Regions from separate parts of the Sutcliffiella cohnii genome, predicted to be linked through region 2. Evidence: riboswitches for the same ligand, from Rfam matches in the RefSeq annotation. Region 2 holds a riboswitch; each other region holds the start of a gene.

Region 1 (6,147 bases), 1.8 Mb from region 2:
GAGAATATTTCCTCAGGGTAAAAGGAACACATGCTAATTTTTACAAGGATCCAGAGCTTAGTAGATTAAGAGGTTGTTTCCCATTAGATTGGTTTTCAAACTTTGAAGAAGTTACTCTAAATGATTCTCCTGAAGAAGTTGTAAGCATAGAGGAAGTTGATCTTGAAGAGATATATGTGGAATCAGAGCCAACGGAATATGAACAACTAAGCCTATTTTGAAAGGAAGTGAGTACATGTCTCAGGATAACAACTCACAACTAGAATGGCAGAAGCAAGTGTTACGAGAAGAATTGGTAGAATCGGAGAGTTTCAATGAGCTTAGAAAAAGTATCACTGATAGAGTTAGTCAAACTATGCCAAAACGAAAACGAAGAGGCGCTGCAAGAATGGAAAAGACGTTGGGAAAATGATTTTCCTAAAATGGGGAGGGATGAATCATGAACACGGAAGAAAATTTCATTCTAGAGATAGGTCAACTACAAAAAGGTGACTGGGTAGAACTATCACAGATTAGCCTTGGTTATAATCCAAAGGCTAAAGGGTCAGTAGGATTTGTTTCAGTTGTAAAGGAAGATGAAAATATTGCAAAGGTTGTTTTTCTAAAGCATGGAAATGGATCAAGAATTAGAAGAGTGGAATGGGTTGATATAGAAAACCTCTCCAAAGCAGAACCTTCACTGGAAGAAGTCGATTTACACGTTCTTATCGATATAGCACTTGATATGAACGACCAAGAGTGGTTCATGGAACTAACGGAACGCTTACCAAAGGAGTTGGTTGGCTGGTGAAGATAAAAGCGGAATTAAAAGCAGAACAATATATGGCGTTAGCGGTTGGAGGACTATTACGTGAAGGTATGAGTGTTACTGAAATAACAGCATTTGCTAAAGGATGCGCGGAGAAATTTGAAACTGATAAAAAGGTAGAAAAATTGCTTACTAGTGTTAAAGATAGAGACCCTTCTTACGAAGTTCAGGGCAACTTGATAAAAGCCGATTTTGGTCTAAAGAAATGATTCGAGAGAGTGTGTGCTCTCTCGAAATTAAGAACTAATCTGATCGAGTGTGGATAATAGTTTATCAAAATATGGCTTCACTATAAAACCATTCGCACCAAGACCTTCTGATTCATCAACAAGTGATTCGTAGCTTAGTGAAGAGCAAATAACGACTTTAGAACTTGGATCTTGTTCTTTTATCTTTTTTAGAATTTCTAGTCCACTCATACAAGGTAAAGTAATATCCAATAAAGTTATATCTGGACTAAATTCTTGAAGCTTTTCAATAGCTTCCTGGCCGTTAGAAGCTTCTGCAATTATTTGATAATCACCTTTTTCGACTAGCCTTTTAAGTAATTTGCGCATAAATTTGGAGTCATCAACTATAAGAACTTTTTTCATAAGAACCACCTTTACTAAATTAGGCAAATTAGAAAAGGCAAATATAATTACAGGACATGAATACCTGGCAACCCGGCCGCCATGACAAATAAATGTTTTAGGCCCGTAGCTTTGCGTCTTTTACTTTCGTAAAATTTGCCTCTAATAGTCTATCGACATAAATGTAGAAATTTGTAGAAAAATGTAGAAATAATATCCGTTGCAAGGGATTTAAGAAACCTTTGACCAAAATTGCGACATAAAAAGACCACCGAAAAAGATGGACTCTTATAGAGATTTTGATTTCGTAATTATAAAATCAGTAAATAATTTAACTAGTATTGAAACCAGTAGTAAAGTTAGAAAAGAGTAAAAGTAATTCCAGGTATGGAGTTTGTAGAAGTCAAAATAAACGAATATCGGTATTCCTACAAAAGATAGAATTAAAAAAAATACAGTTGTTGTTATCAAATAAATTTTCCACTTTCCAAATGTCTGATAAAACAAAGTAATTATTACAGGTACAGTCAAAAAATCTACTGCATTCATTGTTTTTAGAGCCGTGATGAATTGGTGTGGATAACTCCACCATCCATAAAAGCTTCCAAGTTCGTTTACTATTCCAACCAAGATAAATGAGAATAGGAAAGCAATGGTGATAATTTGAATTCTTTGCTTATCCATGAAAAGTATTAATAAAACTAAAAATAACAAATTTATTATTACTATAAACCACCACTGCCATGAGAATAAATCGTGGTTTACCCAGTATTCTGTTTCAATTCTATTTGCTTGCTTGTTAAGCTCTTGTAATTGTTCAAACATTTTATAACCTCCTACAATTGAATTATTTCCAATATTGGAATATAAATACATATAATGGAGGAGCAAAAAAAATTAATTAATGCGCAGTTCTAGAAAAAGGTGAAGGAGGAATACTAAGTGATTGGCAAGGTTAAGGTTTGGTATATGACAGAAGAACAACGACTTGAATATATAAAAAAGCATCCAATTAAGCCAACCGAAAGACCAAAGGGGACGTCATACTCTGATTTGAATTCCTACAGTGAAAGAACCAGAATAAGGCATGCTGGGAATCGAAAAAAGAGACGAGCATAAATAAATCCATTACTCACCAAACTGTAAACGAGGTGATAAACATGGATTGGGTTAACAAACTAGAATTAACAGAAATTAAAGTCAAGGTAATCAATATGATACTAAACCAAGAAGATAGGCATTATGAAGAACATCCAGTACAACTTAAAGAGGATTTAATAAAACTGGTAGCAAAGATAGAAGCTCTAGAGCCTACAGTACCAAAATAAAAAAGCCAGGATTTCTCCTGACCCAACCAACTCAATTATAACATTAGGAGGGGTCCTGGTGAACGGAAAATTAACGGCAGAAATAGATCTAACAAATAATAAAAAAATGTATGTGATAAAAGACGGTAGATTAATAGAGCATGACCTTCCTGATTACGGTGAAATATCTGTTGTTGTACTTGGCGGGAAGGTTGATCGTTTAGAAACGACAAACAAGAGAAAGATTTGATTTATTACTAGCTCACTCTTTGCTTCTGATATTTAATTATTAATTTATCAAGTTTTTGACTACATGAAATGGTTCTGTTGTCACCCAAACCGAATTGTGATGCTAAGGTTAACATATTCTTTCTTACGTAATAAATTTTTTTCATTAAATCGTTTAAATTATCGCTATTTTGCATAATAATTATACTCCTTAAAATATACAAAAGTAATGGTGGGAATAGTCCAAAAGAATTATTGCATAACACCTAAGATAAAAGATAGGCATTCGACAAAACTAGTTATTAAAGTACTTTTTATTACAAAATAAGAGTTTTATTGCCTAACGGAATAACCGAGGGCACTAAATGAGCGCAATAGCGTTTGTTTGGTGCTCTTTATTTTATAACTGGAGGTATGGATATGAGATTAGAAAGCATTGAAATTAACCGTAGTACAAATAGATTAGAAATTGATATAATGGAACTAAAAGGAAGTTTCGCCATTGTAATTTGCGATGGCAAGGCGAAGATAACTCATTTACCGGTGCATGGTGAGACAAAGATAATTACTCACCAGGGGAAGGTCAAGAGGGTCAAGTTTGATGAGGGGGAAGAGTTTTGAAAAGTGTTTTTCGAGAGTTTTTTAATAATGAAAAGGTAAATTTCAATAATCTAGATGAATCAGTACTAATTGTTTTCGATACTAACATTTTGTTAAATATTTATAGGTTTTCCGAATCAACACGTAATACATTTCTAGAGGCTTTGGACAAAGTTAAGGAAAATATTTGGATTCCCTATCAGGTTGGTTTAGAATTTCATTTGCACAGGCGCAAGGTAATGGTTGAAATGGATACCATAAAAGACTTAATTATAAACGACGTCAATAATGAAACAGAAACGTTTTTAAAAGCCATAAAGTCTTCATTAGACAAGTACCCGATTAAAAGTACAGATGGGACAGAAGTAAGAAAGAAAATATTGGAGAAATTTAATGAGGAAATAAGAAAAGTCGCAACAAGTTTTAATCAAAACGAAATAATCGAATTGGATAATTTGATAAATAAGAATGATGACAAGATGTTAGAATTGGCAGAGTTGTTTGAAGGGAAAGTTGGAGAACCTTTCTCCCAAGAAAAGATTGATGAGATATGCAAAGAAGGAGAGGTTAGATATGAAGAAGAAATACCTCCTGGATATAAAGATAAAACAAAAAAAGAGATGACCAGGTATAATAACTTAAAGTTTGAAAATAAATACGGCGATTTAATAGCTTGGAAACAAGTTTTAGAGAAGGCAAAAAGCGATAAAAAAAGGTTAGTAATTTTTATTACAGGGGATGTAAAGCCTGATTGGTGGTATGAAATAAAAGGAAAAAAAATTGGTGCTAGAGCAGAACTGAAAAATGAGATGTTAAGAGAAGCAGGTTCTGATTTAATACTGATGAACATCAATAAATTCTTAAAGGAAACTAGTACAAAAATTAATTTAGATTTAGTAGAAACGACGAACTCTGAAGAAAATAATAGAATAAGTTTAAGAAAGAAGTCCGGCTATCGCTTTAAGGACTATAAAAAGATTCAAGAATTATTAAATGCTTTACAAATGAATTCTGAAGATAAATCTTATAACACAAAAGCTCTTGAAGGAATAATAAATGATATAAAATATCAAGTTGATAAAATAGAATATTTTTTATTAAATAATGACGGAAGTTCTATAAATGACTTTGAGGAAATTAAAACATTAGAAGACGAGTTTAAGTACTTAAAAAGTAAATCTATTTATTTATTGGGGCATATAAATAGAAATCAAGTTACGGAAATGAACGAGGAAATTAGAAATAAAATACGTAAATTAGCTCTTGAATACAGCTACTTAGAAAGAAGATTACAAAATTTGTTATCAAGATAAAATGAAATACATCCTACCAGCCAACTGGAGGACACTAGACAAACAGTTTTTTCTGTTTGTTTGGTGTCCTTTTTTGCTTTTAATTTTATCTAAAGGGGATTTGAGGATGAATAAAAGTATAAGGGATCAATTAAAGGATTGGAAGATGCAGCATGGATTTGAAACGAAAATTAAATATAAACAGAAAAATGTAACTACCTCGAAAAAGAAGGAAGAGAAGTTGTCGGACCAGGACTTACGGGAGTTAATGGGTACCAATAGACCAACATATGCTCGAGGTCGCGGTGGAGCTTATAGACAAAAATAAAGGGGGAGAAATACTATGAACAAAAAAGAAATTGAAAACATATTGAAAGATTACCATTGGATGATTAACTCAATAAAGATATTAAATTCATCTTTAATCGATGCTGGTGAAGGATTAACAGCCCAGTATGGCGATGAAGCTGGAATGCCAAAACCCAAAGGAATGACAGGAGATCCGGTCTACCGTGAAGCTATTAGAAGAGAAAAACGTTACCAGGTCATTAGTAAATATAAAGCGAAAATATCAGTTATTCAGGGTAGATTACATTTAATAAAGGATGACAGGGAATTAGAGGTTCTTCACTGGTTGCTTGAGGGGAAGAGTTATCGATGGATTGGAGCTCATATGGGGCTTTCATTTTCACACATAAAAAGACTTAGAGACTCTATAGTTGAACAGTTATGTCAGAATAGTAGTGATGAGTGTAAAAGAATTCGGAGAATATGTTGATTGAATAATTTTGTAAAAGATATCCACTAGCTACCGATAATAATTATGGGAGGGATTAAAGTGGATATTTTATTATTGGTTTTATTATTATTGGTAAGTCTTTATTGTATTAAGTTATATAAAGATAGCTTGAAAACTAGAGAAATTAATAAAGCATTCGAGCAAGTTTCAGCAACTTTAGAGGCTGAAAGTATAGAAAAGAGTAGACTTGCAAACGAGGTTAATAATTTATCGAATAAAAATGAGGAATTCGAACATGTAATATTGCGTCAGCAAGAGGAGTTAGAATCAAGTAAAAATTACCTCAAGTACTTGCACAATAAGTTGCAAAATAGAGGTGAATTTATTACTAGTCAAATAATGTATGAAATAAAAGAATCCTTAATAAGAGAAAATTTAATCAATACTAATGATATATTTATTTTAGAAAATGTATATATATATAATTCGAAAAAAGAGAGAAATAACGTTCGTCAAATCGATCATTTGATCCTTATACCTACAGGTGTGTATGTAATTGAAACTAAATATTGGAGAGGTAAAATAATCCATGGGATATCTA
Region 2 (6,147 bases):
AAAGCCTGGACCAGCGTATAGTGCACAAACAATTGTGTATTACATATATGACAAGTTTTATTTAGAATGGCAGTTCGGCATTGCTTCCGCAGCTGCGTATGTGTTGTTCATTATTATTTTTATCTTTACCCTTATCCAACTTTACATTGGAAAACGTAGGGTTACTTACTAGGAGAAGGGGGAGAGAACATGCAAAAAGCAGCTCTATCAAAAGGTTTCATTTATATCATTTTAATCGTAGGCAGTATGTTGATGCTTTTGCCGTTTGTTTGGATGTTAAGTACGTCGCTGAAATCTTCAGGAGAGGTAATGATGATGCCTCCTGTTTGGATTCCATCCGATTGGAGATGGGATAACTATGAAACAGCATGGGGGATGGCCCCGTTTGCTAGATATACGGTAAATAGTATTATCGTTACCGTATTATCGACTATTGGGGAATTGTTGACAACGATACTAGCTGCCTACGCTTTTTCGAGAATTAACTTTTACGGTCGGGACATCGTTTTTGCTGTTCTGTTAGGAACGATGATGGTTCCGGGGGAAGTATTGATTCCGAATTACGTAACATTGTCCGAGCTAGGTTGGATTGACCGTTACCCAGCATTAATCGTACCGTGGCTAGCAAGTATTTTTTCTATCTTTCTATTACGCCAATTTTTCTTAGGAATTCCAAGAGAGCTATCCTATGCCGCCAAAATCGATGGGTGTAGCAATTTTCGTTTTTTATGGACGATTATGGTACCACTTGCAAAGCCTGCGATTGTTACGATTTTATTATTAAAAGCAATCGGTAGCTGGAATGCATTCCTTTGGCCGTTAATTGTGACTCAATCAAAAGAAATGAGAACTTTACCGGTCGGTTTAACTTCGTTTAGTACAGAAGCAGGAACCGTTTATGAGCTACTTATGGCGGCTTCTACAATGATCATACTGCCAATGATTATTTTATATCTCATTTTACAAAAGTACATTATTGAAGGTGTTGCGAAAGCTGGAATTAAAGGATAACAGAAGAGAATGCTTTTAGGGGGTGGTCCTAAAGTAAAAGGTTCACACAATTCGAATTCTATTAACTAGTAAAGAGGAGGAAATACGATGAAAATGAAAAAATTAATAATGACGATGATTGCAATATTATTTATTACAATATTAGCTGCTTGTGGAAATGAGAGTAATACCACAAGTGGCAACGAAAATACGAATAATGATTCTAACAATAATTCAAATACAGAAGAGAAAAAGGAAGCGGAAGCGTCTCCGATTGAAATTGAATTTTGGCATGCAATGAGTGGAGGACATGAAGAAGCTTTAACGAAAATTACGAATGATTTTAATGAATCAAACGAAAAAAATATTACGGTAAAGCTTGTGAATCAAGGAAGCTACAGTGACCTTTCTACGAAAAATATGGCTGCTGCAAGAGCAAATAATTTACCAGTTTTAACTCAAGCTTACGAGGATTGGATTACGGAATATATTCAAAATGATTTAGTTGCTGATTTAACACCATTAATAAATGATCAAGAAGTTGGCATGAGTGAAGCAGAATTAACTGATATTGTAGAAGTTTTCCGTGAAGCGAACGTATGGGATGGCAAGTATTACGGTTTACCTTTTAACAAAAGTACTCGTATTATGTTCTATAACGTAGATTACTTAGAAGAAGCTGGAATTGAACCACCAACAACGTGGGAAGAGCTACGTGACGCGTCTGAGAAATTAACGTTTGACAATGAAGGTCGTAAAGTAATTGGACCTCTGTTTCATTAGAATTTAACCAATGGGTACACCAAGCTGGTGGTGTATACTTTGATGAAGCAACTGGAGAATTTAAAATGAATTCCTCAGAAGGAAAAGAAGCATTAGAATTTGTTAATAATATGATTCTAGACGGTGTCGCTCGTACAGCAGGTGAGGACGGATATATGTCTGGTCCGTTTACTCGTGGAGATGTTGCTTTATATATCGGTTCTTCTGCAGGTATCCCTTATGTGGCAGCTCCAGCTGAAGAAAACGGCATTAATTGGGCAGCAACGCCATTTGCTGGGACAAACGTTTCTATTTTCGCTAGTGCTTCTGATGAAGAAAAGAAAGCAGCATTTGAGTACATGAAATTTTTAATTAATACAGAAAACACAACATATTGGGCAATGCAATCTGGTTACTTACCAGTACGTTACTCGGCTTTAGAAAGTAGTGAATGGAAGCAATATACAGACGAAAATCCGGAATATGGCGTAGGAGAACAGCAATTTGATGCAGGCTTCTTCGACCCACGTATTGTCGGTGCTTATGGATTGAAAAATTCTGTTGCAAAAGAAATCGACAGAGTGTTCCTAGGTGAACTAACAGTGGAAGAAGGATTAGAAGCTGCGGAAAAAGCAGCGGATCGCGAGTTAGGAAACTAATAAAAACATATAATAGAAGGTGTCCCAATGATAAGTGGGACACCCTCTTTTTTCGAATACAATTACATAAAAGAAAAGGATGTCGAAGAATGAGTAAAACGTTGATTCAATTTTTTGGTGGATTAAAAACAATTGGCGGTACCATTATTCAATTACAATACGGGCAATCGCGTGTTATTTTTGACTTTGGATTAACGTTTGACCCGAGGACAGCTATTTTTGACGGACAAGTGAAGGTGCGCAATAGTGCGATAGTTCGAGACTACTTAAAGCTACGTATGATACCGAAAATTGAAGGAATATACAATAAGGAGCACTTAGTAAGTGATAATGTTATTTCAGCGGAAGAATATGAGGGAAAAACAGCTGTTTTAATATCTCATTTGCATTTAGATCATATGGGAGCTATCGGATGTATTGATCCTTCTATTCCAGTTTATATGACGGAACAATCTCGAAATCTATATAATCAGTTACAATTAATCGGGGAAGGTGTACCTGGTGTAAGGTCGTACCAATCTTGTGAGTACGATCAATCTTTTCATATAGGAGAAATAAAAGTAACACCTCTTTCTGTTGATCATGATGTTATCGGGGCGTGCGCATTTCATCTAGAAACTCCTGATGCAAAAATTATTTATACAGGTGATTTTAGATTGCACGGCTCTTCACCAGAGGTGATGGAGGAGTTTTTACAAAAGGCAAAAGAATTAAGGTATGATGCAGTTATTATCGAAGGAACAACATTAAAAAGTGAAGAGGAATTAGCGGAACATCTTTTAGTCAGTAACAATGAATTGCCAGATAAACTCCTTACGGAAACGAAGCTACAAATTAATGTTGCACAAATGTTAAAAGAGTCAGAGGGTATTGGTATTTTTAATATTTACCATCGAAATATGGAACGCATTAACGGTATGTGTAAAGCAGGAGAAGAGGCTAAAAGAAAAGTGGTTTTAGAAATAAAAACAGCGCAACTTGCTCATACTTTTTTACCACAATGTCACTTTTACATATTCGAATCAGAAGAGCTAAAAACTATGATAAGAGAAAACAAGCTGCTCGATTGGCAAAAACTATTGTTGGAAAAATATCCACTCATAAATAAAGAAAAAATTAATGAGAATCCAAGCAGATATTTCGTTCAAAACAGTTATGAGAATATAATAGAATTATTTGATCTACACGTTGAAAATGGAGTATACATCCACTCCAACGGCGTTCCTTTAGGTGATTATGACCCGGCATTCCATAATCTAGAGAAAATATTATCACTACTTTCTTTAGAAAGAGTAGAAGTAAGTTCAGGAGGGCATGCGTTACCTCAGCATTTAAAGTATATTGTTGATGAACTTGACCCAAAAGTACTCATACCCCTTCATAGCTTTTATCCTGAAAGATTGAAACCAAAGAATGGGCAACAGCTCTTACCGGCTTATGGGGAAGTATACGAAATAGGTGATATAGTTAATAAGTAACGGTAAAGATGCTTATTTTAGTTCTAAAGACTTATAAACATATTTGTCAACATGCCGATTATACTTATGTTATACTTAATGGTGCAAAAAAGAAGATACCTACGATAATGGCAAATCCATTGAAAAGTGGAGACGCAAAGCTACGGGCCTAAGGAGATACCTCTAAGGTCGCCGGGTTACCGAACAGGCTGGATATACTTATTTTTGATCTGCTAATCATCAATGTCCACCTTATTTAGGTGGGCATTTTTTTATGATTTTATATCAAGGAGTATCCGTAGTATTTTAATAGAATGGTATCTATCGCTGTTTAATGTTTTAAAGGAAGAAGGTAAAGTAATTGACACAACAAGAGCATTGGAAAACAAAAATTGGTTTTATTTGGGCCGCTGCTGGCTCAGCAATTGGTTTAGGGGCAATTTGGAAGTTCCCTTATGTAGCGGGTACTGGTGGAGGAGGAGCATTTCTACTAGTCTTTTTATTATTTACGTTATTTCTAGGATTGCCACTTTTAGTCGGAGAATTTGTAATTGGTCGTAAAGCTCAAAGTGATGCAGTTTCGACTTATACGAAGCTTGCCCCAAATTCAAAATGGAATGTGATCGGAAAACTAGGTGTGTTCACTAGCTTTTTACTATTGTCCTTTTATAGTGTTGTTGGGGGCTGGATCATTCTATACATAATAGAAGTTTTCGCAGGCGGTTTGAACGGTCTATCTCAAGCTGAATACGGACCACTTTTTGGTCAAGTAATTTCTAAGCCGTTTTGGACTCTATTAGGCCAACTATTATTTATGTTTATTACGATACTTGTTGTATCACAAGGTGTTCAAAAAGGAATTGAAAAGGCTAGTAAAATAATGATGCCAGCCTTACTCGTATTATTTATCGTCATCGTCTTTCGCTCCCTTAGTTTAGATGGAGCGTTGGAAGGTGTGAAATTTTTACTGATTCCTGATTTTTCTAAACTAACGTCAGAAAGTATTTTATTCGCACTTGGCCAGGCGTTTTTTACCCTTTCTTTAGGGGTATCCGTCATGGTGACATATGCTTCTTATTTACCTAAAACACAAAATATTCCGTTTTCAGCATTATCTATCGTTATCATTAATATTGTGATTGCTCTTTTAGCGGGACTAGCTATTTTTCCAGGTGTATTTTCGTTCGGATTGGAACCAGATGCAGGACCGGTTTTAATTTTTGCTGTATTACCGGCGGTGTTTTCACAGTTACCGTTAGGAATGTTTTTCTTTCTTGCCTTTTTAGTTTTATTTTTATTTGCTGCCTTAACATCGGCATTTTCTATGATTGAAATTATTGTGGCTGCTTTTACGAAAAAAGATAATAGCAAAAGGAAAAAAACAACATGGCTTGTTGGAATACTTATTTTTATCGTTGGTATTCCTTCCTGTTTATCGTATGGAGTGATGGCAGATGTAACTATTTTTGATAAAACATTTTTTGATCTGTTCGACTTTACCGTTAGTAACATATTAATGCCGTTAGGAGCGTTACTCCTAGCAATTTTTATTCCATTAAAAGTATCGAAAAGTGAATTGATGGATGAATTGCGAGCAGGATCTAATATAAGAGCTAGTATTTTTAACGTTTGGTATTATTTATTGAAATATTTTACACCTGTTGCCATTATTATTGTGTTCTTAGATGTTATTGGTGTATTAAAGTGGTTCTTTTAAATAAATGGGGGTAAAAAATATGACAACAATGAGTGAACTTCAACAGTTGTTTCCAAGTGTGGACGGAAACGAGAAACAGAGAGAGGAATTAGGAAACTATGTTCAAACGATTCTATCAAAAATAGATGAACTAAAAGATCCTTCTAAGTTAACACTAGGTGAAATGCCGGTTTACAGTGAGGATTATTATAATCGTCTTATGGAACATTCATCGGTACCGAGTGCGGGCTTATCAATGGAAAATACGATTGACGAGCTGTTAGAGCTTGTTAAAGGACATCGTTTTGTAAATAGTAGTTATGTAGCGAATGCTGCACCACTTCCAAACATCGCTAGTATTATTGGAAATTTAGTAATGGTTCTAACGAACGGTAATAGCTTATGGGATGTCGAAGGTCCAGCAGCAGCTAGTGCAGAAGTGAAGATTACGAGTATGTTATCTAAAGTAGTTGGTTACGACTCGAACGAAAGTGCTGGCTATACGACGTGGGGGGGCCAAGGTGCGGTATTCAACTCATTACGACTTGCCATAACTAGGCGCTTTCCACAGTCCAATAAAATA
Region 3 (6,147 bases), 1.6 Mb from region 2:
CCGTTTAGTACGAAGAATTTCAGCTAGTCTTTCCATTTCTTCAAACATCGGCACTAAACTTTCGTAACGAGAACGTGTTTCTTCGTCTTTATCAACGAGAATTTTGTTCACATCTGTATACGTCATTCGTTCCGTTGTTTTTATCACACTTTGGAAAATTTCATGCTTAACTACTTCACCTGAAGGGTTTATTTCCATTTCACATGATAACGTTAAGCGATTTACTTTTGGATTTAAAGAACAAATACCATTGGATAAGCGATGCGGTATCATCGGAATAACTCGGTCTACTAAATAAACACTTGTACCACGGTCTAACGCTTCTTTATCAATAGGGGAATCTTCTGTTACGTAATAAGAAACATCGGCAATGTGTACACCTAATTTATAATTTCCGTTATCTAATTGCATTACCGTTACAGCATCATCTAAATCTTTCGCATCAGCACCGTCAATCGTAACGATCACTTCGTCACGAAGATCGCGGCGGCCTTTCATATCTTCTTCGCTAATTTCGTCTGGTACAGCAATCGCTTGGTCCAGCGCTTCTTTCGGAAAATCACCAGGTAATCCGTGCTTATGAATAACGGAGAGAATATCAACACCAGGATCATTTTTATGCCCAAGTATTTCAACTACTTCTCCTTCCGCACTTAAACGTCCTTCTGGATACGTTGTAATTTTCACGACAACTTTATGACCTTCTACCGCTCCACCTGTTGCTTCCTTCGGTATAAAAATATCACTCGTTACCTTTTTATCATCAGGAATAACGAAACCGAAATTTTTGCTTTCTGTATATGTACCGACTATTTGCTTCACACTACGTTCTACAATCCGAATAACGGTTCCTTCTTGTCGAGAACCACCTTCTGCACGCTTGTTCACTCGTACGAGAACGATATCTCCGTGCATCGCATTATTTAGCTCTGTCGGTGGAATAAACACATCCTCTAAATCAGCTTCTTCCGGTACAACGAAAGCGAACCCTTTTGAATGGCCAACTACTTTACCACGAACAAGGTTCATTTTTTCTGGTAACCCGTAACGATTACTTCTCGTACGAACAACTAACCCCTGTTCTTCCATTTGCACTAACGCTTTGACAAACGTTTTAAATTCCTCTGAATCTTCTATTCCGAATGCACTTTCTAACTCACCCGTAGTTAACGGCTTATAGGCCTCTTCTTTCATATAGGAAAGAAGCCGCTCTATATGTTCTTGAATCATTTCTTCCATTTCCCATCCCTCCTTTTAATTGTCTAATACACCTTACCAATCTAATGACTCTAAAAATTCATAAACATCTTCATGTAGTTGTTCACGCTCTTTATCTAGCGTAATGACATGACCTGATTCTTCATACCATTTTATTTTCTTATTGTCTGCCTCCACTGCATTGTAAATAATGTTCGCACTGTCTGTATTAATCATTTTATCGTGGCGTGCTTGAACTACAAATGTTGGCGAGTAAATCATATCGACATTGTCACGAACGTCAGCGATTAATGCTTGTAGCTCTTTTAACGTATTCATCGGAGCAAAAGCCTTCATTTCTTGTTCAATCTGTTCTGGTGTTTTTCCTTCTCTTCGCTTCCATTCACGAGCATACGCTAAAACACCTTCATACATTACTTCTTCACTTTTTATATACATTGGTGCGCACATTGGGACAATACCCTTAATAGGTACAGTGTAACCTAATTTAAGAGAAAATACGCCTCCAAGAGACAAACCAACAGCTGCAATTTGCTCATGACCCTTATCTTTTAAAAACTGATAAGCTTCCATTACATCTTGCCACCAATCTTCCGGGCCTGTATGAACAAGTTCTTCTGGCGGAACACCATGTCCTTTATATTGTGGTGCATGACATGTATAACCTCTTGTTTCTAAAAATCGGCCTAACATGCGAACATCGGCTGAATTTCCTGTAAATCCGTGTAATAGTAAAACCGCTCGTTCCCCGCCTTCAAACGTGAACGGTTCTGGTAACTTCACTTTCATTGGGACATCCCTCACTCTTTATTATTATGTATAGTATGCTCAACCATTTATAAGTAAAAATTTATCCTATCCAAAAAGAATATATTACCATAAAACGTTTTGTTACGCATGAAATATGGTGCTAAACGAATTACTAGTAAAAAAGTAACAGCTTCGCAATCCTATTTATTTTTATGTGGGTAACAATTTGCCTAACTTTAAGTTTCAGACTATTTCGACAAAAGTGGATAAAATTATTTTTCTCCTTTTTAGTAAAAAATTAACATTTAATTCCTCTAATCGTTATCATATCAAGCTTTAGAGAGATTTATCACTTTTTTACTACTTCGACATGTATCTTCAACATCTTTAATATGGTTGTTTTATAATAACTTTGGACATATAGAAAAAGTAGTGCGACTATTGATTCAGTCAAAGGCAAACTTATTGAAAAATAAGGACGCAAAGTCAACAGGTCTACGGGAGATAAACAAAGAAAGAGAAAAAAATCTGCTATGATGGCTGGACTGCCTGGGATACTGATTGTATTTTAGGAGGGAAAAAGTATGGGGAATGGGGTACTAGAAATGACTGAGAATCTAGATAAAGAGTGGATTGAACTAATATCATCTGCGTTAGAATTCGGCATTAGCGTGGAAGAAATTAGAGAGTTTTTACATAACTATCCGAACACCTCTCTTTAGTTCGTATAGTTTTATTTTTGTTTGAAATATCAAACAACACCTTCGATATATGATATAATAGAAAAAGTTAGAGATAGAGAAAGAAGGTGACTACTGTGATCGGCGAGCGCATCAAAAAAATTCGTGAAGAAAAGAAATTATCCATGTCAGAACTAGCAGAGCGTGCAGGGGTTGCTAAATCTTATTTAAGTTCCATCGAACGTAACTTACAATCGAACCCATCTGTACAGTTTTTAGAAAAGGTTTCAGCAGTTTTAGGCGTATCCGTCAACAGCCTTCTACATGAAGAAGTAGACGAAGGAGCCATCGATTCAGAGTGGGCTAACCTAGTAAAAGAAGCTATGAATTCAGGTGTATCAAAAGATGAATTCAAAGAATGGCTAGAATTTAATAAATGGAAAGCAAGCCAAAAATAAAAGCGTCGATAGCAAAATGCATCGGCGCTTTATTATATGACTCGGTCGATTTTATAGCTCTTTACATAAAGAGTAAGCTGTTTCTTTCTTTCGTATTTAGTTGGTTGATGACATAATGCTACGTATTCCTTTTGAGAAGTTAAGTCTGTTGAACAAGTTGGACAGATCCATCGGGAGAATTCTGAGCTGGAGTAGGATGGTTTCGTGCAGGTTGGGCAGGTTTTGGTGTACACCTTAATTTCTCTCCTTTAAAAGAAATAACTTTAAAAATTTATTTATATTGCATTTTTCGTTTTTTTCTATTACTTATTATTAATATAAATGTACCTATAGTTAAAATAATGACACCAATTAAAATAATATCTAAAATGTTTGTAGCTGTTTTAGGTAACTTTACACCATCCACAGGGCTAACTCCTCCAAGTGTACCTTCTGCATAAAACTTAAATTCTACTATAGATGCTAAACCTTGATACTCATTTCCCTTTTCATATGGAAACTCCACTTTAAATAACAATTCATCCTTTCCACCTGATACAATTTCTCTTGGATTTAACGCTTTAAAATCTTCAAGACTACCATTAAAAATCTGTCCACTTTTATCTGAAATAGATAAAATAAGAGCATTATAAAATTTTTCAGAACCTGAAACTAAACTTGCGGACGAAAGATATTTAAAATCTTTCGTACCGCTATTTGTTACTACTAAACTTCTTTCTGCCCAATCTCCTGGTTTCATGTTATCTAATTCAAAAAGTATTTTTTCGGGTGAAGTCCTTATATCTATTTCATTTTCATTAGAGTCAGCAAGAACAGAAGAAGTAGCCGATTGTATTATTAGTATTAGTAAAGCACTATACATGATAAGTTTTACTATAGCATTCATACCGTTTCTCCCTTCCCTTAAGGGCTTAACTAAACTTTTGGCGGTGTATCCTCAATTGGAACAGTTAGTTGTTTACTATTTTTCTCGATCTCATTTATTGCACTCTTAATTGTTAAACCAGCATAAAGTACGAGTAATATACCTGGAAGGACCATTAAAAGTAAGCTTCCATTTTTAGAATTCGCAAAGTTGATAAAATAACCAGCATATGGGATAGTGAAGCCGGTATACTGTGCAACTACATTTTCAGACAAAACAGGCGCGGAATCTTCTGCATTATTACTATCGCCTTTAGTTCGATACATTACATGTTCTCCACTAGTAACAACTTCTGTAATTCTATGAGTAATTAATTTCTCTGTATCTGCTTTAAATGTAATAATATCCCCTTTTTCAAAGCCTTTCATATCTACATCAGGCTTTACCGCAATAACGGATCCTGTTTTTATTTCTGGCTCCATTGAACCAGATAAAACAGTTTTTAATTGATAGCCTAAAACTTGTGGTTCTCCTCCAGCAGCTTTGGAGGATATTACGAGAACAGCCATTAAAATTAAAGTTGCAAATAAAGTAAATGTCACTAAACTACTAAACCATTTTTTTATATTTTTTAGACTAAATAGGCTTTTAAGCTTATCCTTCACTTGATTCATCTCCTTCATGTTCCTTTTCTTCATCTATACTCTGATTCTTAGGTTGATCTGAAGATATCTCTTCTTCAGTTTTTTCATCGTCACTTTCTTCTGGAGGTATTTCTTCACTTTTTTCTTCTTTTTCTGGCTCTGGTTCTAATTCTTCATCCATTTTTTCTTCTTTATTTTCTTCCTCTTCATTTTTTATGTCTTCATTCGGTTGTTCTTCTACTATTTCTTCCTTTTCCTCTAATGACTTATCTATTTCATTCTCTTCTTCTTCAGCTGCTCCCTTAATATCTTTCTGTTTTTTACACTGGACTTTCACTTTTTCACTCCACACTTCTTTTCTATTAATATAGTCCTTTTCAAATCCAGGTCTTTGTAGAGCTTTGAAAACGTACCATCCTTCACTTTCAGCTTGATAAGTTAAGAGGACAGTCCCCCCTTTAGGGATCGGTTCAATCCAACCTGAAAAAATTCTATCACCATGTTTTAGTGGATTCCCATTTTCATATAATTCAGTGTAATAAATCTCATACTCTGTCGCTTTAGACATATCTAATCCATCATTTTTAACTACCACACCGATTTCTTCAGGAGGACAACTATGTACAACTTGAGTACCTCTATTAGGAAAAATAAGATCACTTCCGTCGTACCAATCTGAAGCAGTAGTGATCCTAGTGTTTGTTTGTGAAGTGTCACTGTAATAGGCTAGTGTTCCATTTGTTAAATATGATAGTGAAATAATTGATACATAATAAATAGCAGCTAATTGTAAAATGATTAGAAACCCTTTGTTCTTTTTACCAAACTTCCTTAATCTAGAGCTCCTCATTTCAATGTTAGAACCTCCTTTAATGCTTTTACTTTCTATCATGAATATACAATTAGATTTATATATTTATGATAAAAAATAAATGGTGAAAGGTGAGCTAACCCCACCCTTCCCCAATCTATCTAGTTTCTTATTTTATAGTTCCAGCTGTTTGGTGAGCTTCGAAGTTCCAGAAGAGAGTCAACTCAGCATCTTGGAATGTATTTTGATCTTCAGTATTATCTACAAATTCAAACACAACAATTAAGTCATCTGAATCCCCAGCTGCAAGGCCGCCCCTTTCTCCATTTACTTCACCTAGCCACGGTAAATTTACGTATAGATCATTTGCTACTGCATCAGGAAGACCATCTGCAGCTTTTAGTTCTGCTAAAGTAGTAGTAGTTATAACATTGTTTGGCCCTACAACGATATTACCTAGACCATTCTTATCTACGTTTGTCATGAAATGTACGAGAATATGCTCACCTAAGTCTCCTCCTGTATACTTGTCGCCATATTCAACAGTGTAATCTGTATGAATATCAACTCTAGAGATATCTAAAGTACCGTCATTTGAAAGTTCAAAAGCTCTTGGCATAATATCTCCTGGTTTAATGTTTTCAGCACGAATTACATACTCTGGATTAATGGATAAATCTAATGTACCCGATGCAAATGTGTTAGTTGTTGCTACTGTGTC

What was found. A riboswitch is a leader RNA that binds a small molecule or an ion and turns the genes downstream of it on or off. The one in region 2 is predicted to bind cyclic di-GMP.
Region 1: it holds a riboswitch for cyclic di-GMP, as region 2 does, so the genes downstream of both, BC6307_RS18075 (response regulator) here and BC6307_RS02420 (sodium-dependent transporter) in region 2, are expected to answer to the same signal.
Region 3: it holds a riboswitch for cyclic di-GMP, as region 2 does, so the genes downstream of both, BC6307_RS19245 (anti-repressor SinI family protein) here and BC6307_RS02420 (sodium-dependent transporter) in region 2, are expected to answer to the same signal.

The regions. Positions count from the first base shown of each region.
Region 1 covers NZ_CP018866.1:3,588,375-3,594,521, reverse strand. The annotation lists gene BC6307_RS18090 (hypothetical protein) at 1-221, shown strand, start outside; gene BC6307_RS25580 (hypothetical protein) at 315-443, shown strand; gene BC6307_RS18085 (IDEAL domain-containing protein) at 440-790, shown strand; gene BC6307_RS18080 (hypothetical protein) at 787-1,017, shown strand; gene BC6307_RS18075 (response regulator) at 1,045-1,401, opposite strand; cyclic di-GMP riboswitch class I at 1,465-1,551, opposite strand; gene BC6307_RS18070 (CBO0543 family protein) at 1,669-2,205, opposite strand; gene BC6307_RS24855 (hypothetical protein) at 2,323-2,499, shown strand; gene BC6307_RS24850 (hypothetical protein) at 2,541-2,708, shown strand; gene BC6307_RS18065 (DUF3954 domain-containing protein) at 2,767-2,937, shown strand; gene BC6307_RS25375 (aspartyl-phosphate phosphatase Spo0E family protein) at 2,945-3,082, opposite strand; gene BC6307_RS18055 (XtrA/YqaO family protein) at 3,336-3,536, shown strand; gene BC6307_RS18050 (PIN-like domain-containing protein) at 3,533-4,828, shown strand; gene BC6307_RS18045 (hypothetical protein) at 4,935-5,135, shown strand; gene BC6307_RS18040 (helix-turn-helix transcriptional regulator) at 5,151-5,585, shown strand; gene BC6307_RS18035 (nuclease-related domain-containing protein) at 5,646-6,147, shown strand, end outside.
Region 2 covers NZ_CP018866.1:520,731-526,877, forward strand. The annotation lists gene BC6307_RS02395 (carbohydrate ABC transporter permease) at 1-172, shown strand, start outside; gene BC6307_RS02400 (carbohydrate ABC transporter permease) at 190-1,011, shown strand; gene BC6307_RS25440 (extracellular solute-binding protein) at 1,099-1,773, shown strand; gene BC6307_RS25445 (extracellular solute-binding protein) at 1,839-2,411, shown strand; gene BC6307_RS02415 (MBL fold metallo-hydrolase) at 2,501-3,889, shown strand; cyclic di-GMP riboswitch class I at 3,989-4,073, shown strand; gene BC6307_RS02420 (sodium-dependent transporter) at 4,230-5,585, shown strand; gene BC6307_RS02425 (pyridoxal phosphate-dependent decarboxylase family protein) at 5,614-6,147, shown strand, end outside.
Region 3 covers NZ_CP018866.1:3,808,014-3,814,160, forward strand. The annotation lists gene rnr (ribonuclease R) at 1-1,239, opposite strand, end outside; gene BC6307_RS19240 (alpha/beta hydrolase) at 1,273-2,007, opposite strand; cyclic di-GMP riboswitch class I at 2,414-2,521, shown strand; gene BC6307_RS19245 (anti-repressor SinI family protein) at 2,553-2,690, shown strand; gene BC6307_RS19250 (helix-turn-helix domain-containing protein) at 2,786-3,106, shown strand; gene BC6307_RS19255 (LPXTG cell wall anchor domain-containing protein) at 3,378-3,992, opposite strand; gene sipW (signal peptidase I SipW) at 4,022-4,645, opposite strand; gene tapA (amyloid fiber anchoring/assembly protein TapA) at 4,626-5,465, opposite strand; gene BC6307_RS19270 (TasA family protein) at 5,596-6,147, opposite strand, start outside.